Regions from separate parts of the Ornithinibacillus liuyingii genome, predicted to be linked through region 3. Evidence: riboswitches for the same ligand, from Rfam matches in the RefSeq annotation. Region 3 holds a riboswitch; each other region holds the start of a gene.

Region 1 (5,331 bases), 190 kb from region 3:
AGTAGAGGCAAGTATTGCGTTAGAGAATGAACTGATGGAATTGAGTGATTCAGAAAGCACGAAGGAATTACTTAATAAGAAGTATGAGTGGGGAACATTAACGGATAAGGCACTACAAGCGTATGATCGTGGTGATAAAGAAGCAGCATTACAAATTATGCAAATGGAAGTAATGCCATTAGGAACAGAGATTACCCAAGGATTTGAAGAAGCTACCGAGCATCGTAAAGAGCTTATTAATGAACTAGGACAGAATATGGTTAATGATGGTGAATTAATGATGGTTCTGACCATCATATTAAGTATTGCTAGCATCGTTATCGGAACGACATTGGCTATTTTTGCTTCTAATATGATTGCGAAGCGAATAAAGCTGGTTATGGAGAGAATGCAGACCATTTCTGATGGCGATTTAAGCCAGGAAGATTTAATATCCAATGACCGAGATGAAATTGGACAACTTGTTCATATGACGAATAAGATGAGTATGAGCATTCGGGCATTATTAAATCAAATCAAGTATGTATCGACAACCTTAGCTACCCAGAGTACCGAACTAACTCAGTCTACTAACGAAGTGAAAACAGGTGCCGAGCAAATAGCAATGACAATGGAAGAATTAGCTAACGGTACGGAAACACAAGCAGATAGTGCAGGTGAATTATCATCGGCAATGAGTTCATTTGCTGTTCAAGTACAAGAGGCAGATGAAAGTGGCGCAGCAATTGAAACACACTCCAAGAATGTGCTTGACTTAACCAATACGGGAAGAGATTTAATGAAATCTTCAACCACACAAATGCGTAAAGTAGATGAAATTGTTCATGGTGCTGTAGGAAAAGTAGAAGGACTACATGAGCATACGCAAAAAATTACCAATCTAGTATCGATCATTAGGGATGTTGCAGAGCAAACTAATTTACTAGCATTAAACGCTGCAATTGAAGCGGCACGTGCTGGGGAACATGGGAAAGGCTTCGCAGTAGTTGCTGACGAGGTGAGAAAGTTAGCGGAGCAGGTTGCGCTATCGGTAAATGATATAACAGACACGGTAATGAGTATTCAGTCGGAATCAACGCTTGTTACGGAGTCATTACAGGAAGGGTATAAAGAGGTTCAAATTGGTACAGAACAAATTGAATCTACTGGAGATACATTTAGTCAAATTACCGAAGCGGTTTCCAGTATGGTCGAAAACATTTCAACCATTACGAGCAACCTGTCCAGTATTGCTGCGAACAGTCAAGAAATGAACGGATCTATCCAAGAGATTGCAGCTATTTCAGAGGAATCAGCTGCAGGGGTAGAGGAGACGTCAGCTTCTGCAGAACAGGTTAGAGGCTCAATGGAGGAAGTCGCTGATAGCTCCAAAAAACTAGCCACCCTAGCAGAGGAACTGAATGATTTAGTAGGTAATTTTAAATTATAGTAATGGATACTAGACACATTTAGTGGAAAGTGTCTAGTATCTTTTTTTCCTATCATTACATCCTATATTTAATGATATTTTAGTTGCATTTATTACTAGATATGGTTTAACATAACCTTATGTGAATAAATCGAAACACCAACTGATAAAGGCAAACTATCTGAAAGGGTAGGACGCAAAGCTAAGGGTCTAAGGTCGTAATGGCTATGATCGCCTGGTTGCCAAAATGGATTGTATCAATATTTTGGCTATTCTATTATGAATAGTCTTTTTTAATGTGTAATTCATATTTTGGCAATTTCTACCATTTGTAATAGGGAAATAAATTTGATGGGAGAAGTGGCTATGAGTGAAGTAACAATTATTAAAGAGAAAGATCTAGTTCGAGACATTATTGTGGAAAAACTGGAAGAAAGTCTTCCTGAGCATGACTGGAAGGCTATAGGATCTGCGGAATTTAAATCAAAAATGACTTCAATTAAAAGTGATTTAGTCATTATTGATTTAAATACGACTATCGATATTAAAGAGGTAATTGATAGGTTTCTAGAAAAGAAAATCCGAATAGCAATTTGGACATCTGATTTAGACAATGACTTGTTACGGGAGCTTTTCCGTTATGGGTTACATGGTTATTTCTATAATGGTATGGAATTAAGTGAATTAATTTTTGCTACTAAATCGATGTTAAATGATCAACAATATATTCATCCGAAACTATCAGCAATTCTACTTGATGATTATGTAAAACTAACTAGAAAAGACCCGATTAGACCAGCTGGCATTCTTACCGAACAAGAATGGAAGGTTTTAGAGGAGCTTGGAAAAGGTCTAAACAACTGTAGCATTGCCAAAGAGCTATTTATTTCAACTAGAACAGTGAATAATCATGTAAGCTCTATCTTGAAGAAGCTACATGTATCCGATCGTACCAATGCCGTTATCAAGGCCATTAAAAATAATTGGATAACATTATAATACGTAAGTAGGGGCAGGTTCTCTGAGTAGTAATTTCAGAGAACCTGCCTTTTATATTTGGATGAGGGGTAGGTCTCTTGTCATTTTTAGTAGACTGTTCCTTTAACAGAATATAGACCGGAACACTGCATTAAATAGTGCGGTGTTTTTTATGAAAAAATTAATTGGAACGGTTTTATATAAAGTGATGTCTAATAAATAGCAGTAATTTAAAAATAGTTCTTCATTGTATAGTAAAATAATGGAAGGGAGGAGACAATATGTCTATGTTTAAATCAGAAAAACAAAAGAATCGTGAGCAGTTATTTGAAACATTAATTAAACAAGAGCAGAAAAAGTTATATCGAGTAGCATACTCGTATGTAAAGAATGAACAGAGTGCTTTAGATATTGTTCAAGATACCGTTATTAAGGCCTATAAGTCCTTCGATAGATTAAAGAATATCGACTTCTTTTCTACCTGGATTACGAGAATACTGATTAATACTGCATTAGATCATATCAAAAAATCGAAGGATATTATCCCATTAGATGTTGGATGGCTTAATACACAAATTGTCGAGGAAAATCTCACCGTACTGGTGATGGATATCGAAGAGGTGTTTGGAAAACTAAAAGCAAATCAAAAGACCTTATTATTACTTCGATTCTATTATGGCTATTCCATACCAGAGATTGCGGATATTTTGGAGAAGCCAGAGGGGACCGTGAAATCCCAACTACATAGAACATTACAAATTGTGAAGAAAAAATTAGCACATGGAGGAGATGTATATGGAGAAGCTGCGAGGTGAGATTAGTAGAATGGTAGATGGAACACCTATCCCAGAACAAAAGCTTCAAGAAACAGTGCAAGATGCCCTTATCAAGGCACGTAATAAAGAGAAGAAACCATTCTATTTTCCTAAGCATCGAGTCATAGCCACTATTGCGTCTATCTTTGTATTAGCTTTTGGTTTATTGTTGTTAAGTAATGATCTAGAACTAGCAAGTGGTGAAAATCCAAATACGACATCTATTATGTATCAGCAAAGTGACGATGGATTAAAAAGAATGGTTACAGAGGGTCGTTCCCAAAGAATAGATCAGGAAGTAGTGGATCAAGGGATTAAGGTAAGGCTAGAAGAAGGGTATATGGATAATCACCAATTAGCAATTTCTTATGAGGTTCATCCGGAGAAAGAGAATGAAATCCTATTTAATGAATGGTTCATTGATTTTGAATTACTTGTGGATGGTAAATCACACCCTAGTTTATTTCAGATTTCACAACGCGATGTACTCGATACTGGTGGAGTGATTCATTTTAATCAGGTTAAGGATATTGAGCCTAATGCAGAAATAAGTTTACACATCAACAAGGTTAATGATGTAGAAGGAGATTGGTTCTTCCAATTTCATCTAGATAAAGAAATGGAGTTTTTAGTATCCTCGGATTTTGAAGCTAAACAAGATGCATTAGGAAATTCGATGATGATTGGGAATGTAGAATTGTCTCCTTCTACATTAAAGCTAATAGCCTATACAAAACTCAAAGTAGAAGAACCGGAATCAGGATATACAGATTTTAATTATCGTGTAATTGGAATGGGCAAAGAGGGTCATATGTATCTACTAGATAATTATAGTTCCGGCGGCAACACTCCTAAAGTAGGCAAAGTAAATAGGTTTAATGACGTCCTGGAAATTCCAAGAGGGGTCAATGTATACTCTTATCAAATCATTCCTTATATTACTACATTTCAAGGTGAAGAGTTCATACATGAACATTATATAAGTTTCAAAAGAAATGAGCACCATGTTCCTTTTGCAGAGGGTGAGATTGTAGGCAGTCATTCAGAATTTAAAGTTGAGAGCATTAAACATAAAGAAGATGCAACTATTATAACGTATACAACGGATCAAACTATTCCGGTCTTTCCTTATATTGTGAATAAGGAAAAGGATGAATATATAAATGCTGTTTCTTTTCAATATGATGGGGATAATAAAGTAATCGTAACATATCCAAAGGTTGATATAGATAAGGATACACATTTTATGTTAGATGATGCTACCTACCAGGTGTTTCCTGAGTTAGAAACAAGAATAGATTTAAAGTAAAAAGAAGTGGATGCTAGTTCATCCACTTCTTTTTACGACATATTCCCTGTATTTCCGAGGAAATATTTACATGGCATAAGAATTAAGGTGGATAGATGAGTATAACACAAAGCAGATGATCGAATGAAGGGTATGGTGTAGTGGCTATTCTCATTAAATCCCCCCATCCCAAACAATTACAAAAAATTCCATACTAAAACCCTATGAATAATAACGTATTCTTCACAAAAAGCTAAATTGGCAAGTCTCCTCCTTTTTCTTCTTTTAATGGATTATGCTATAGTAGTGACAGTAATATATTGGAAGGGGCATGAGAATTGGAATTGCATCATCAAGAGGCTAACAACAATCAGTTATACAAATTTTTAGTAGTAGCAGGAATCATCATCGTTGCTTTTAATCTCCGGCCTGCTATCACATCTGTTGGACCACTTATGAGTACCATTCGAGATGATGTAGGATTATCGAATTGGAGTGTAGGGTTATTAACAAGCTTACCATTAATCGCTTTTGCCTTTATGTCACCAATTGCTGCAAGGCTAGGTAATCGATTTACCAATGAGAAAGTCATTTTATGGGGGCTTATTTTTTTATTAGCTGGAATAGCGGTCCGTTCCGTGTCATTAATAGGCTTGATATTTCTAGGAACATTGCTAGTTGGGGTTGGTATATCGGTTTGTAATGTTCTATTACCAGGAGTCGTTAAGGATAAATTTCCATTAAAGGTAGGTTTAATGACTAGTGTCTATTCAACTGCAATGGGGATATTTGCTGCAACGGCATCTGGAGTAAGTGTTCCGTTAGCAAATGGTATCGGATTA
Region 2 (5,331 bases), 210 kb from region 3:
GGATGACAGATTTAACGAACGGACAAGCTGTCATACAAGCTATTGGCGAAAAGTATGTGGAAATTGAGGTTGAAAGTACAAAGGAATAGAAAAACTTGGCGTTTCAATCATGACGCCAAGTTTTTTTATTCCTTTGTACTTTTGATAAAGCTGCTTCATCTGCAATTACGGTAACATTCGGATGTTCTTTCAATACGGACGCTGGAAATTCTTCAGAAATTTCTCCATCTAACAATCGGTTCAATGCTTCAGCTTTATCCTCACCAGATACTAGTAATAAAATCTGTTTACTATCCATAATCGTACCAATTCCAGTCGTAATCGCTTGTGATGGTACTTCTTCCCATGAATTGAAGAAACGGGCATTGGCTTTACGAGTCGTCTCCGCTAATTCAACTAAATGGGTTCGAGTAGTAAACGATGTTCCTGGTTCATTAAACCCAATATGTCCGTTATGACCTATCCCTAGAATTTGTAAGTCAATGCAATTGTGCTGCTGAATTAATTCCTCGTAAGCTACACATTCTTTTTCTAAATCCTTGGCAGAACCATTTGGAATATGCGTATTCTCTATAGAAATATCAATATGCTGAAACAGTTTTTCATTCATATAATAGCGATAACTATTCGGATGATTTGCTGTTAGCCCAACATATTCATCCAAGTTAAATGTGGTCACTTCTTGGAAAGAAACTTGTTTCTCATTATTTCGATCAATCAGGCATTTATACAGTCCTTCTGGCGTAGAGCCAGTCGCAAGCCCTAATACTGGCTTGTCCAACTCTTTAATAGTTTGAATTACAAATTCACTAGCTTTCAAACTTATATCCTGATAATCCTTGGCAGATATGATGTTCATATCACTCGTCTCCTTTGTATGCTATCTTTCCACGGCAAAGTGTATAGTTTATCGTAAAGTTCTCATCAATTAATAAAATGTCTGCATCTTTCCCTTTAGCGATACTTCCTTTCCGGTCGTATACTCCCAGTTGTTTTGCTGGATTCGTGCTCGTCATTTTAATGACATCCTCAACACAAACATCCTGTATATTCAACATTTGTTTAACACCATGATTCATCTTCAAAATACTACCTGCTAGTGTTCCATCTTCGAGTACAGCTCGTTGCTCATCTACTAAAACTGTTTGACCGCCAAGTTCATATGTACCAGCATGTAAGCATTTTGCCCGCATGGCATCTGTAATTAGTATTATCCGATCACTACCCATATTTTGATAGATTACTTCTAGCATTTCAGGAACGACATGTATGCCATCAGCAATTAGTTCTGCTCGTATTTCTTCTAACAGAAATGCTGCTCCTACAACACCAATATCCCGATGATGAATCCCAGTCATGGCATTGCATAAATGTGTAACTTGCTTAACCCCATTGGATACCGCTTCTTTCATACCTTTAAAATCAATCGCAGTATGTCCTGCTGATATATTGACACCTTGATTTGCTAAATGGCGGATAAACGATCCCTCTGGATCAAGTTCCGGTGCCATCGTAATCGTTTTAATCATATGATTAGAAAGCTTCTGCCATTTGTCAAAAAGAGCACTATCTGGTCTACTAATATGCTCAAGAGGCTGTGCGCCTTTCTTACTTTCTTCTATAAAAGGTCCTTCCAGATGAATCCCGATTATTTCAGCACAATTCTCTTTAGGTTGATAATCCGCAACCGTACGTAGTGCCTGTTCAATTTGTTCTTCTGCCTGGGTAATCGTCGTTGCAAGGAAACTAGTTGTCCCTTCTTTCGGTAGTACTTCTGCAATGGTATCTAATGCCTCTTCTGTTCCATCCATTACGTCTGCCCCATTCGCACCGTGAATGTGGCCGTCAATAAAGCCCGGAACAGCATATAGCCCTTCCCCATCGATAATTTTAAACTGACTTGGATAACGCTTAGGCTTTTCATTTTCTTGATAGATCTCGCTTATTTTTCCTTTTTCAATGACAAGACTTCCATTAGGAATTCTAGTGTTCTCTAAGAATACGGTTACATTTTTTATCAATAGTGCTGTATGATCCATTTATGCCCCTACCCTTCGCTAACTACAATCTCAAATTATCATATGGTAGTACTATTGTCCAGTTATGGAATAGCTAGTCTAAACAAGAAAAAAGCCATTCCCTCTAAAAGGAAATAGCTCTAGTGTTAATTTATTATACGTTTATTTTGATTTAATTCTCGTTGATCATTCAATTCTTTAATTAATGTTTGAATTAATTCTTCAGAGGAACGGATTTTATTTTTTTCTGTATCATCGATTACCTTTTTCATCATGTTCTTAAAAAACTCACGCTCAACCATGAAATTACCGCCTTGACTATGATTTAATTTAAAAACTAGTATACCATGAAATCTATAACATTTTTACTATAATTATTAAATTTTATATTTTTTTCCATTTTTTGTACCGGATTAGTAGAAAGAAGTATGCCACGCTAGCTCCAAATCCGTCAATTACTACATCTCCATAAAAAGGCGTTCTGTTTGGTGTTAAGCCTTGATGTAATTCATCCATAATAGCATATGCAATCGTCAATCCAAATGAGACAACTAGAATTTTATGTAAATTCCATTGTACGGTCTTTCGGAATGCTATACAAAACAGAATCATCAATAAGAAAAATGCACCGAAATGCGCCCCTTTACGAATGAAAAATTCGATAAATCCTTCTACACCAAGTGCAGCAATGCTTACCTCTGATTGATTATATATAAATGAAACCCAACTAAAATACGGTTCTAAAATAGAAAAATCAATAATGCTCGCTAGTAATGGTTTCATATCCTGTTTTTCATAAGGGGTCGCAGAAGAAAAGAAAATGACAGCCATCCATATGATTGGCAGAAACCAATAAAATAGTTTACGATTCATCATTCCACCATACTTGTCCAAAATCACTTATATTACTATATCATAACAAATAAAAAAACCGCAGTATAATCTACGGTTCCTAATTATTATTTTTTCTCCATTTATTAAATTCAAGGAAACTCTTAAAATCTTCTTTCGATACACCAGATTCCATCGCTTCTTTCACGATTTCTAGCCATTCTCCGTCTAAATCTTCCAATTCTATGGAGTCTTTAGTATTAATTAATTCATTCACAGATACACCTAGAACCGCACTAATTTTCTCGATGAATTGTATAGATGGATTGGATTGGAGGTTACGTTCGATTGAACTTAAGTAAGACTTGGCAACATTTGCTTTTTCTGCTAGTTCAGATATAGACATTTTCTTTTCTTTGCGTAATTGTTTGATTTTTTCTCCGATCAATTCGACTCACCTCTTTCAAGCGAAATTATATCACAAACAGGTGAGCAGTTCTATATTAAGTACAAAAATACAACAAAAGAATTATGCATGGTGCTTTGCTTCCGCTAGAAATAGTCGTATTTCTTCTACGGTCATCCCCTGTTTTTTTGCCTCCTTAATTAACAAAATCCACTCATAGTCTAAACCGATCATTTTATTCAAATTCCCGTCCCCCATACTTATCTATGCAATCCAGCCATCCAGTATTGGACCTGTGACTTTGCGTCCCCATCTCTCAATGAGGTTGCCTTTGTAGATGGAATTTATTACTAAATCTATTATACTAAAGAACTAGTACTTTATGTATGTCTTGTTTTGTCAGAATGAAACTAGTTTTGTAGGAGGTTCAAACCAATCATATTACTTTTTTCGATATGCTACACTCTCCTCATTCACGCTTTTTTCAATCTTCTAGAAATAATGTAAATGATTAACCCAGCTAGAAGTAAACAGGTACCAATTAATAAATAATGAAACATATTTGTTGCTGTCTTAGGAAGTGGAGATCCTGCTGTGTTATCTCCATCGTTTATTTTACCTCCCACATGCTTTACATCTTTGTCTGTTTTGCTATTATCTTCACCATCGGAATCACCTGTACCAGGGGTGCTATTAGCTGCCTCTGCTACAAACGACATGTTAAAAAGAACAGCTAACCCTTGAAACTCATTACCAAGATGCTCCGGAAAACGAACGGTGATGTCTATTTCTTCGTATGTGTTAGCAGCAAGAAATCTCTTCGGTAACGTTTCCAATTCTGCTAATTTACCTTCATATAGTATCCCTTCCTCCCCTTCCATTTCGATGAGAAGTTCATTAAATAGTTTCGCTTCCCCTTCATTGGTAATGCTTATCTGATAGTGAAAATCATTTTTCCCGTCATTCATAACCGTAAGTGTTCTTGGTGCCCAGTCTCCTGGTTTCATATTATTCACATTAAAAAGCATATCACTAGGTGAAAGCGAGATAGCTATTTCTGCTTTTTCATTAATTGTTGCATTGGAATTATCGGCCATCGTTAATAAAGGATCATGTAGTATAAAAAACCCGATAACGAATGCCAAACTAACCAACATTAGCCGCTTCAATTCATCGCCCCCTTAAGGCAAAACTATCAAAATCATATTAAGATACCGTACTATTTTCATTTATTTGTTTAGCTAGTTCTTTATTCGTAGCCTCTAGTTCTCGAACTGCTTGCCATATAGTGAAACCGGCATACACGATTAGGATGAATCCTGGTATTAATAGTAAAAATGCTCCATTTTGGGATTGTGCAAAGTTAACGACATATCCTAAATAAGGAATAGTGAAGCCTGTATACTGGGCAACAACGTTATCAGAAAGTACTAAGCTACTATCTGGGGAAGCATTATTATCTCCCTTTGTTCGATACATAACATGTTCTCCACTATTTACTACCTCTATAACCCTATGGGTAATTAACTTTCCATCTTCTTCCACGAATGTGATAACATCCCCCGATTGAAAGCGAGTCATGTCTCCACCAGGCTCCACTGCGATAATAGAACCTGTATTGAATTCTGGCTCCATTGATCCCGATAATACCGTTTTTAATTGATAGCCTAGAATTTCTGGTTCTCCCCCTGAAGCTTTCGTTGCAACAACCGTAACCGCTAGAAAGATTAATACAGCCATCATGACATACGTAAGTAAATTACCAGTCCATTTTGCGACTGTTTTTAAATTCATTTAATTTTCTCCTTCCTCAGATGAATTCACAGTGTCTTCTTCCATCGGTTCACTCTCTGAATGAACAGATTCATTTTGTTCAACTGGATTTTCCTCTACCCCATTTATTTCATTAGCATTATCTTTTTTCGTGCTAGCCTTATTTTCATCTTCATTCTCTTCTTCTGGTTGTATGACGGTCTGCTCTTCTACTATTTCTTCCTCTTTAGGTTCATTTTCACTCGCTTCTTTCTCATTGATAGCAGAATCTTCTTCGTGTTTTTTATCTTTTGGCGGGCATTG
Region 3 (5,331 bases):
TATTCTTAGCTTTACTAGGATCTAAAACAACAAAAACAAATAATATATTCAGTATTATTGCGAGATTTGTTGCATCGTTATCTCGTAATATACCAGTTGTAGCATGGTCATTAATTCTCTTGATTTCATTTGGACAGAATTCATTGACTGGTTTTCTAGCATTATTTGTTGGAACTTTAGGATTTTTAACGAGAGCATTTATTGAATCTATTGATGAAACAAATCAGAGCTCTGTAGAAGCATTGACTGCTACTGGGGCAACCTATTTCCAAATCGTTAGTAAAGCCGTCCTACCGCAAAGCATTCCACAAATGCTTAGCTGGATATTGTTTATGATTGAGACGAATATACGTAGTGCTACACTAGTTGGAATACTTACTGGAACAGGGATTGGCTACCTGTTTGATTTATATTATAAGAATATGAACTATCCAGTAGTTGCCTTAATTACTGCTACTATTGTTATTTCAGTTATTGTAATTGAATTGATATCTAACCAAATACGGAAGGTGATCTTATAATGGAAGTAGGTTTGAAACCTTCTACTATAAAACGAACAAAAAGCGGAAAAATTGATATTAAATCCGGTAACAAGATTGATTTAGTTATCAAATGGACCATTTGGATACTGACTATATTAACTATTCTAGCATTTTTCTTTTTTAACTATATGGGTTTGCAGTTAGAAAGAGCCGTAACGGAAACCTTACATAATCTTAGGGTAATGTTTTTTGAACCTACATTAAATCATTTTAGTTGGGGAGAAGCTTTCTATCAAGTTGGCGTAACATTAGGCTTAGGAATATTAGCTACCATCTTAGGTGCAATTATTGCTTTCTTTTTAGCTTTAATGGCAGCGGAAAATCTATCCAAATCTTGGTTGTCTAAAACAGTGAGAATTTTTGTAGCGTTTATTCGTGCAGTACCAACTGTTCTTTGGGTGCTTATTTTTGCTATTGCAGCAGGACTTGGTAGTGAAGCAGCAGTTCTGGGGATGTTATTCCACTCTGTGGCGTATCTAGTAAAAGCATTCTCTGAAGCATTTGAAGAGGTGGATCCTGGTATTTTAGAAGCATTGAAAGCAACAGGATCTAATTGGTGGCATACAGTCGTGCACGGGATTATTCCGTCTACCTTTACCTATTTACTATCTTGGACATTTTTGCGTTTTGAGATTAATTTCTCCGTTGCAGTTGCCATGGGAGCTGCAGCTGGAGCAGGCGGTATAGGCTTTGAACTCTTCATGGCATCCGGCTTCTATTATGACCTTAGAGAAGTTGGTTTAATCACATATCTTATTCTAATCATTGCCATTATACTAGAATTTATCTCCACTCGCTTGAAGGACCGATATTTTCCTTCGACAGTGAAAAACTAAATAATCCTGTAGCCAAATACGAATTATAGAATCCTAAAACCTTTGGAGAAAATATTCCTTTTCTCCAAAGGTTTTTATAGTTAGTAGAATGAATAACAAGTGCAATGTCGTAGGTATAAAGTACTAGTTGTTTTGCGCAATGGAGATGAAATACACGAACATGCAAACTTAAAAACTAGTAAACGTAACTGGTATCTCTTAAAAGTGTTCATCGATAATTATGTATAGAATCTTCCAAAGAAAATGGTGGAAATACGTTTAATCTATACAAGTTACGGGTATAAAGTACTAGTTGTTATTTTAGGACTTATAATAATGTAAAACATTTCATGATTATATTGTCAAATTATTGAATTTTTGTAGAATTGGTGTAGAATAGGTAATAAGTAATAGTAATTAAATACCAGATGTGTTGAAAAGGCAAACTATTCGAAAGAGTAGGACGCAAAGCAAAGGGTCTAATGTTGAAAAACGATGATCGCCTGGCTACCAAAACAGTTTTTGGCTATTCACATATTTGAATAGCTTTTTCTTATGGTATGCAATGAATCATCTCAGTGAAGAAAGCTCCCAATATGTATACACTTATACAATATCAAAAACTACAATTGTCAAACCTTAATACAGGTATGATATTTCAAGTGGAGTGAAGGATATGGAAATCATCAACAATAGATATAGGTTAAAAGAACTTATTAAACAAGAGAAGCATGTCATGGTTTATTCAGCATATGATATGCGTAAAGAAAACAAAGTTATTCTGTTAAGCTTATTAAATAATGAATATTTACCAAAGCCTCTGATTGACTTTTATATCACTCGTTTTCTGGATATTAAACGTATAACGAGTAAAGCAATTATCCGAAATTATAGTTTTAATAAGGTCTTCTATATTGATAACAAACGACAGGTAGACCCGCAATACTTTTTTACTTCGGATTATATTCCGAGAACAGGAGATTTGTTCCAGTCAACAAAAAACATGACATTTGATGAGATTATGGAATGTTTTGTAGAGATATGCTCAGCAGTATACTCCCTCCATTTAAAGGGGTTTGTTTATGGTGCATTAAACCCCTATACTATTCGAGTGTTGAAGGGGGAGGGACACTCCCAAGTGTTACTAACGGATATTGCTACCATACATATGGAACAATTAACCCATGCAGAACGAATAGAAGACCCGGTATATCAATCACCAAAGGTCCTAGCGGGAGTGCCAGAAGATGCAGAAACAGATAGGTATGCTTTAGGTGTTATTCTACTCGCACTCATAACGAAAACGCCTACTATAGAAGAACCTAAAAAACAGTTCACCTCGCTGCTTGAGAAATCGAATGACACCCAAGTGAAACACGTTATTCCTGTTGTTAAAAAACTATTAAATACCGAAAATGACAATACTTATAGCAACCTTTATGAACTAATTGTAGATTTAAATGCTGTACTAGGTACGAACTACTCGATTATAAAAAAAGAAGAAATAAATGGATTAAATCTTTATACCAAGCTTGTTGGCAGAGGAAATGAGATTAGGACTATCATGAGAGCCTACGAAAAGATGATTTCCTATCAGCCTGGTAAACGAATCTTTTTCGTTCAGGGTGCCAATGGTGTTGGGAAAACTCGTTTTCTACGCGAAGCCACCTTTTTACTTGGGCTAAGTAAAGCAAGTGTTTATGCGAGCTATAGCTTGAATCATGCTTCCACAGATAGTAAGCAAATGTGGATTGATATTTTACGAAAATTAATCATGGAGACAGATAATAGCATAGTAGAGAAATATAATACCGAATTAATTAAGTATTTCCCAGAACTTATGGATCAGAATTATAACGATTCTCTTAACTATGCTAATGAACATCATACAAAATACCGCCTTCTAAATCGCATTGCGGGTTTTATCAATGAAAGTATTCAAAATCGGCCAACGGTAATGATTATCGATAATATTCATCTCGCAGATGAATTTACAATTGATACGTTTAACTATTTATGTACAGAAGTATTAGAGAATACGAATCTAACTTTAGTTTTTTCATGTGAGGATCGAGCGGTTTCTCCGAATTCAGTCGCTTCTGAATTTATCTATATGATGAAAAGGCGCCCTGATACAGAAACCATTCGTATGGAGCAATTAGATGAACAACAAACAGGAGAAATGATTCAAAGCATTCTATCCATTTCCTTTACACCTAAAAAACTCTCAAGCAGAATCTATAGTCAGTCCTACGGTAATCCATTATTTATAAAGGAAATTATGAAAGACTTGTATAGCCGTCGAATTCTATATGTAAGTGAAGAAACTGGAAGATGGCAAATTGATTTACCAGAGGAATCAGAGGACTATAATCTCTTAGATTTGCCAAATAATATTGAGCATGCACTAGTCAACCAATTGAAGGATCTTGATCCGGGAAAAATGAATATTCTAACAAGTATCTCCATATTTTCTAAGCCTATTGCCACACAAATAATAGAGAAGCTCTTACCAAACACACTGATGGTGGATGAACAATTAGAGGAATTGGTGAATAAGGGAATCTTGCAGCGGCTTATTGATGATAGCTCTTACTTATATGATTTTCGCAGCAAGATATTGAAGAACGTTGTGTACGATAGAATTTCCCAGCAAGAGAGGATATCGAAGCATCAGCTAGCAGCAACTAGCTTAGCAGAACAGAACGGAGTGGAATTGGAGAAGAACCTCGATGAAATTATTTTCCATTATTCAAATGCTAGAAATAAGGAGAAAGCAAGAATCTATTACCTTGAAAAAGCCAAGTTAATGAAGGGTAGATGGAATACGAAAGGGCAAATTGAAAATCTAAGAAAAGCGCTCGATATAACAGATAATCCTGTAGAACAAACAGCACTTTATCTTGAGATAGGGTCGTTATTAACTGACACAGGAGATACCAGATTAGCTTTTGAGTATTTGGAGAAGGCGGAGCGACTAGCACTGGAAGAAAACTATGTGGACCATTTAATGATGGCATACATACATCTAGCTAATGCGAATCACTCTACCTATCAGCTTTCCAAGGTAAGAGAGTATATCGAGAAGGTAGAACATATTTTAAGAAGCCATCCTAATGAAGCGGCGAGGTTAGAAGTGAAACGTCTTCAAGCTATCTTGCTTACCGAGGAGAATCAAATAGTAGAGGCAGCTGCTCTTTTTGAAGAATTAATTGCAGAGTGCGGTAACAAATTTTTGGAAATAAAGGGGAATGCATACCGAACATTAGGATTTATTTTTGTTCACTTAGGAAAAGCGGATGAGGCTTTAGAAGCCTATCATGAGTCATGTAAACTATCAGAAGAAGTCCAAAATGCGAGAGGTATGCTATTTTCGCTCAACAATATAGGTGCGCTTTATGCAGAGGTTTATGAAGACTATGGCAAAGCAATGGAATATCATTTAGAAGTTAAACAGCTGAGTGAGGAATATGGCATTTATACAAGTGAAGTATTTGCACTAATAAATATTGCAGAATCCTATCTCAATCAATTCGATTATAATACGGCATTTGAACACTTTAACCAAGGGTTAACGAAAGCAGAGCGCTATAATCTCGTTCTCGAGAGGTATATGCTATTAAATTACCTAACACAGGTGAGTTTAGAGCGAAATAATTTTGTGGATGCCTTAGAATACTTCAGTAAATTACAAGTGGACATACAGGATAATCCAAATAAGGGCTTTGATATTGGTGGATATTATCAAACTTGCGCGAAGCTGTATCAGGCTCTTGGTAATTATTTTGAAGCAGAACGTTATTACCAAAAAATAATAGCGTTCCATAGTGAACATGAAAATATGATGAAATACACTGCAACTGCACAAGTCCTCATCAATCAATTACGAGAGCCGGAACAAGACTTTGATGATTTTTTAGTGAAACAAATTGTAAAGGTTATTGACAAAATAACAAACAAGTCAATTAGCATTG
Region 4 (5,331 bases), 190 kb from region 3:
AGATGAAATCACTGCACTTATTGAAGAAATTGATGGAATTGCTGAGCGTACTCAGTTTAACGGTAAAGGCTTACTAGATGGATCTTTTGCTGCAGGTGAAAGCGAATTAGTATTCCAAATCGGTGCTAATCAAAACCAAAACCTTGTTGTAAACATTAATGATATGGGTGCTGAAGCATTAGAAGTAAAAGATATTGATGTATCTAGCTTTACAGAAAGCTCACATTTTGATGCTGCTGTAGGTAAAATTGATGCTGCTATCAAATCTGTTTCTGAACAACGTTCTGGTCTTGGTGCAGTTCAAAATCGTCTTGAGCACACAATCAACAACCTAGGTGCTTCTCAAGAAAACCTAACTGCTGCTGAATCTCGTATCCGTGACGTTGATATGGCTAAAGAAATGATGGAATTCACTAAGAATAACATCCTAACTCAAGCAGCACAATCAATGTTAGCTCAAGCTAACCAACAACCTCAAGGTGTATTACAATTACTTCGTTAATTAGTAGATTTTAGAGGTTTATAATAAAAAAATTGGCGTACCAGATAATAATTGGTACGCCAATTTTTTATTGTTATACTCCGTTTAAATCCTCGCCTTATTCCCTAAACAAATTATTATTTAATCCGATATTAATATTATGTAATTTACAACCTATATTAAAGGAGTTTCATCTATGACCAAGTTAGAAGAAAATACTATTTTTCAGGTAAAAAATATTATAGATACATTAATTGAAGCAACTAGTCACTTTTCAAAATTAGTTAAACAGAAGGAATTAAACCAATGTATCTTCATGTTTAGTTCAATCGTAGATGGTGTTACTGCTATTGAGAAAGTAACAGCTAACTCTAATTTAACATTAGGACAAAAGGAAAAAAAGAAAATTGAAAATACATTATTATTAATTGCTCAAGAGTTAGAGACAAATAATTTAATAAAAATTGCTGAAATAATACAGTTTTCATTAATGCCTCTCTTAAAACAATGGCAAAAAGAATTTGAAGTAGATGAGATCGGTTTACTAAATAAAGATATTACTATCGGTGTCTATTTAAGTGAATCTAACCCAAGAATTGCTTATCCTAAACCTAGAATTGATGCTTTAGTTGAGGAAGCAGAGAAACAGGGAGTAACCCTATTATTCTTTTCCTCATCAGGTGTTAACATGGATGCTAAGCAAGTTACGGGAGAAGTATTCCAAAATGGAAAGTGGCAAGAGGTTACTTCTTCTTTTCCAAATGTCATTCATAACATAGGAATAGCATCTCGAGAGCGACAAACTATTACGGAAAGGAAGTTGCGAAGAGAGGTTCCTTTTACTAGTTTTGGAGTTGGAAACAAATTTTATTTACCAAAAATAGTAGTGGAAAATAGGAAGTTTGCAGAGCTACTAGTCCCTTTTAAAATAATTACTGATGAAGATAGAATATTAGAGTTTTTAAATGAAAATCAAAAAGGTGTATTAAAACCTATAATGGGTAGACAAGGTCTCTTTATATATTATGTAGAAAAGAACGGTAATCACTTTATAATTCACGAAGATAAGAAAGAACGGATCCTAGGAAAAGAAAAATTCACCATGTGGATTCAAGACGTTATTCTAAAGAACAAAAATAGCTATATGATTCAAAAATATATTCATGCTCGTACTAATGCTGGTGAACCATTTGATATTCGAGCTCATGTTCAAAAGAATAATGAAGGAAAGTGGCAGATAACCAAAATCTATCCGCGCATAGGTAATAAGAAAAGTATTTTGAGTAATATCAGTCGAGGTGGTAGAACTCAAGAACTTGACGTTTTTTTGACGAACGAGTATGGTGCAAAGGGTAAACAGTATGCGGAAGAACTAAGGAAGCTTTCTCTAGATATAACGTATCATTTAGATAAACTCTATGGTTTGGTTTTAGATGAGTTAGGATTAGATTTAGCCATTGATAAAAACGGCCGTTTTTGGCTTCATGAAGTAAATAATGGACCACAATCCACCTATCATGAGAAAGAAAGAGCTATTAATACAATCGGTTACGCAATTTATATTGCTAAGAATGGAATATTCCTAACCAATAGTTTTCAAAAGCAAAGTAAAAGTATAGGGAATTTTGATTCCCGAAACTCGAATCTAGAATGGGCGGAACTAGATAATCGAGTAAGTATTGGAATGTTAGTTCAGGAAAATGAGATAAATAATTTAACGATTGCTTGTGCGTATGTTGCAAAGTATGAAAATGTACACTTTTTTTATTTTACTCCTAAGGATATAGATTATGATGAAATGTGTATAAGAGGATACTTTTATCAAAATAAAGAATGGGTACCTATGATTGTAAATTATCCTGATGTAATTTATGATCGTTTACGAGCAAGAGGAATTGAGGGCTTTCATACAGTTTATGAAGAACTAGAGGGAATTCCATTTACTAATCAATTCTATGGAAATTCGATTAGTAAACTAGAAGTTTATGATAAATTAAGTGCAATAGAACAACTTAGTGATATTATGATTCCTTATCAAAAAGTTAATCGATTGAAAGATATATTCCATTACATTCAAGAGTACGGTTCAGTAATCTTAAAACCGGAAGTAGGTTCATTTGCAAAAGGTGTACGCTATATTGAAAAATTGAATATTGATAGATATAGAGTGGCTGATGGAGAAAATGTTAATGAACTGAGTGAATTATCATTATCGAAGTATATAAGAGACGTTATTAAAAAAGGCACTTTTATTGTACAAAAGTATATAGAAACAAGAACAAAAGAAGGTAATCCGTTTGATATCCGTGTCCATATGATGAAGGATGGAAATGGAGAATGGTCATTTGTTAATAAACACCCTAGAATTGGTACTAATTATGCAACTATTACAGTCTTTAGAAGTGGTGGATATGTTGGAGAGTTAGTAGCTTTCTTAAATAGGAATTATTCTCAAGATAAGTCGAGTATCCTTGTAAGTAAAATTGAGGAAAGAGCTCTAAATATTGCGAGTGAATTTGATGCCCTGTACGAAAACAAAATAAGTGAATTAGGTATCGACTTAGCAATAGACAAGGATTTAAATATATATCTAATTGAAGTTAATGTTAATAAACCTGGGATTGTGTATTATGAATTCGAAGTTGCTAAGCACGCCATTCCGTATGCTAAATATTTATCTCAAAAGAATTCAACTAACAATCAAAAGAAAATGGAAACTTTTTGAAAGTGATATTATTTACTAATAATCTCTTGGATAATAAGTAAAGTGTAAGGTCGGGGATGTATAGATGTTCAAAAGAGATTATATTAAAGGACTCTAGTTTCTAGAGTCCTTCTATATTACAGCTAAAAACATAGTTGTTATTAAATAAATGATTATATACGGCTGAAATAAATTATTTTAAATTACTATAATACCCCTTTACTTCTAAAATGTAATAGCCGATATATACAATAGAGAAAAACTTTAATCTCACACATAATCCAAATCGACAAAGGCAAACTTACTGAAAAGTAAGGACGCAAAGCCATGGGTCTAAGGTCTAGTAGACTAAGATTGCCAGGTTACCAAGTATAGAATCTATAACATTCTATTTGGCTATTCTTTCTAGAAGAATAGCTTTTTTAATTCACATATGGAGGTCTACACATGGATAAATCATCATTAATAGGAATTATACTAGGGATCCTTGCAGTTGGGGTCGGAATGGTACTGAAGGGTGTTGGTCTTGGAGCATTGATAAATCCTGCTGCCATTCTCATTATTCTTGTAGGAACAGCAGCTTCTGTCATTATTGCCTTCCCAACCAGAACACTGAAAAGAATACCAGCACTCTTCAAGATTCTATTTACCGAAAGGAAAGAACAAAGTGCAGAAGAATTAATTGATACATTCTCTGATATGGCTGATATAGCTAGAAAGGAAGGGATTTTATCTTTAGAAAGTCAATTGGATAAAATTGAAGATCCATTTTTAGCGTCAGGATTACAGCTTGCAGTGGATGGGCAAACTCCGGAATTTATCCGAGATGTCATGATGGAGAAAATTGATGCCATGGAAAAACGCCATGAAGAAGGTGCAGCTATTTTTTCTCAAGCTGGTACATATGCTCCAACACTGGGGGTACTTGGTGCAGTGGTAGGTTTAATAGCAGCTCTAGCGGATATGTCTGATATTGAAGCACTAGGAAAGGCAATCTCTGCAGCGTTTATCGCAACATTACTTGGTATTTTTACTGGATATGTCATGTGGCATCCATTTGCCAATAAACTGAAGGCAAAGTCAAAGCGTGAAGTAGAAATTAAAGAAATCATGATTGAAGGTATTGTATCGATTACAGTTGGGGAGTCATCAAAAGTTCTAAGGGATAAGCTTGGTTCTTATCTAACGACAAAAGAATTAGAACGATTAAATCAGGAGCCGAAAAATGAAGAAGAATAAACGGAAAAAAGCGGAACATCATGTTGATGAATCGTGGTTACTCCCTTACTCTGATTTATTAACATTACTTGTTGCCTTGTTTATTGTCTTATTTGCTATGAGTGAGATAGATGTGAAGAAATATGAGGAACTGTCTACTTTCTTTAGAAGCGAGTTTTCCAGCGGGGATAAAGGGATAATGGAACATCCTGTTCCTTCTCCTGAGCTGAAAGAACAACAAGAAGTGGAAGAACAAAATCAGAATCATAAAGATGGTCAACATGAGCTGCAAAATTTACAAGAGCTTCAAAAGAGAATCGATGCCTATATCCAAGAAAATGGTCTGACGGAGTCACTTGGTACCAATCTATCTGGTGAAGGATTAATGATCACGATCAAGAATGATATTTCCTTCGAGCCAGGTAGTGCAGAGGTTAATCAGGGCGGGATAAAGATTGCGAATGAGATATCGCGTCTGTTATATACAGATCCCCCTCATCAAGTAGTCATTAGTGGCCATACGGATGATGTTCCAATGAACAATGAACAATTTGGTTCGAATTGGGAGCTAAGTGTTATGCGCGCTGTAAACTTTATGACGTTAATTTTAGATAATGAACAACTCGATCCAGCGAAATTTAGTGCAAAAGGATTCGGGGAGCATCAACCGCTTGTTCCAAATAACAGTGCGGAAAATAGAGCAATAAATAGACGAGTGGAAGTACTAATTTTGCCTAATTACGACATCACAGAACATTTACCATAACACATTATAATTGAGGAGAACGACTAATGAAGAATTTATTTAATTTTAAATCGATACGCACTAGAATATTATTTTTATTTTCCACCGTATTATTTTTTGTTGTAATTTATTCGGCTTTTTCCTTATATTCAATTAATCTAATCAATAAGGAATCCAAAGAAA

Evidence for each region. Region 3 has a riboswitch for cyclic di-GMP ahead of ACSKT4_RS06150 (diguanylate cyclase). Riboswitches for the same ligand answer to the same signal wherever they lie in the genome.
Region 1: another riboswitch for cyclic di-GMP. It lies ahead of ACSKT4_RS05310 (response regulator transcription factor); the one in region 3 lies ahead of ACSKT4_RS06150 (diguanylate cyclase).
Region 2: another riboswitch for cyclic di-GMP. It lies ahead of ACSKT4_RS05225 (anti-repressor SinI family protein); the one in region 3 lies ahead of ACSKT4_RS06150 (diguanylate cyclase).
Region 4: another riboswitch for cyclic di-GMP. It lies ahead of motA (flagellar motor stator protein MotA); the one in region 3 lies ahead of ACSKT4_RS06150 (diguanylate cyclase).

What each region holds. Positions count from the first base shown of each region.
Region 1 covers NZ_JBPWOS010000003.1:140,362-145,692, reverse strand. The annotation lists gene ACSKT4_RS05315 (methyl-accepting chemotaxis protein) at 1-1,429, shown strand, start outside; cyclic di-GMP riboswitch class I at 1,570-1,655, shown strand; gene ACSKT4_RS05310 (response regulator transcription factor) at 1,775-2,407, shown strand; gene ACSKT4_RS05305 (sigma-70 family RNA polymerase sigma factor) at 2,668-3,201, shown strand; gene ACSKT4_RS05300 (DUF4179 domain-containing protein) at 3,182-4,510, shown strand; gene ACSKT4_RS05295 (CynX/NimT family MFS transporter) at 4,828-5,331, shown strand, end outside.
Region 2 covers NZ_JBPWOS010000003.1:123,285-128,615, forward strand. The annotation lists gene ACSKT4_RS05195 (YigZ family protein) at 1-89, shown strand, start outside; gene nagB (glucosamine-6-phosphate deaminase) at 104-859, opposite strand; gene nagA (N-acetylglucosamine-6-phosphate deacetylase) at 861-2,039, opposite strand; gene ACSKT4_RS05210 (hypothetical protein) at 2,165-2,320, opposite strand; gene ACSKT4_RS05215 (VanZ family protein) at 2,403-2,891, opposite strand; gene ACSKT4_RS05220 (helix-turn-helix domain-containing protein) at 2,971-3,297, opposite strand; gene ACSKT4_RS05225 (anti-repressor SinI family protein) at 3,379-3,489, opposite strand; cyclic di-GMP riboswitch class I at 3,520-3,595, opposite strand; gene ACSKT4_RS05230 (LPXTG cell wall anchor domain-containing protein) at 3,729-4,424, opposite strand; gene sipW (signal peptidase I SipW) at 4,462-5,049, opposite strand; gene tapA (amyloid fiber anchoring/assembly protein TapA) at 5,050-5,331, opposite strand, start outside.
Region 3 covers NZ_JBPWOS010000003.1:332,197-337,527, reverse strand. The annotation lists gene phnE (phosphonate ABC transporter, permease protein PhnE) at 1-521, shown strand, start outside; gene phnE (phosphonate ABC transporter, permease protein PhnE) at 521-1,378, shown strand; cyclic di-GMP riboswitch class I at 1,788-1,872, shown strand; gene ACSKT4_RS06150 (diguanylate cyclase) at 2,034-5,331, shown strand, end outside.
Region 4 covers NZ_JBPWOS010000003.1:145,823-151,153, reverse strand. The annotation lists gene hag (flagellin Hag) at 1-502, shown strand, start outside; gene ACSKT4_RS05330 (YheC/YheD family protein) at 678-3,206, shown strand; cyclic di-GMP riboswitch class I at 3,470-3,555, shown strand; gene motA (flagellar motor stator protein MotA) at 3,633-4,424, shown strand; gene motB (flagellar motor protein MotB) at 4,411-5,169, shown strand; gene ACSKT4_RS05315 (methyl-accepting chemotaxis protein) at 5,196-5,331, shown strand, end outside.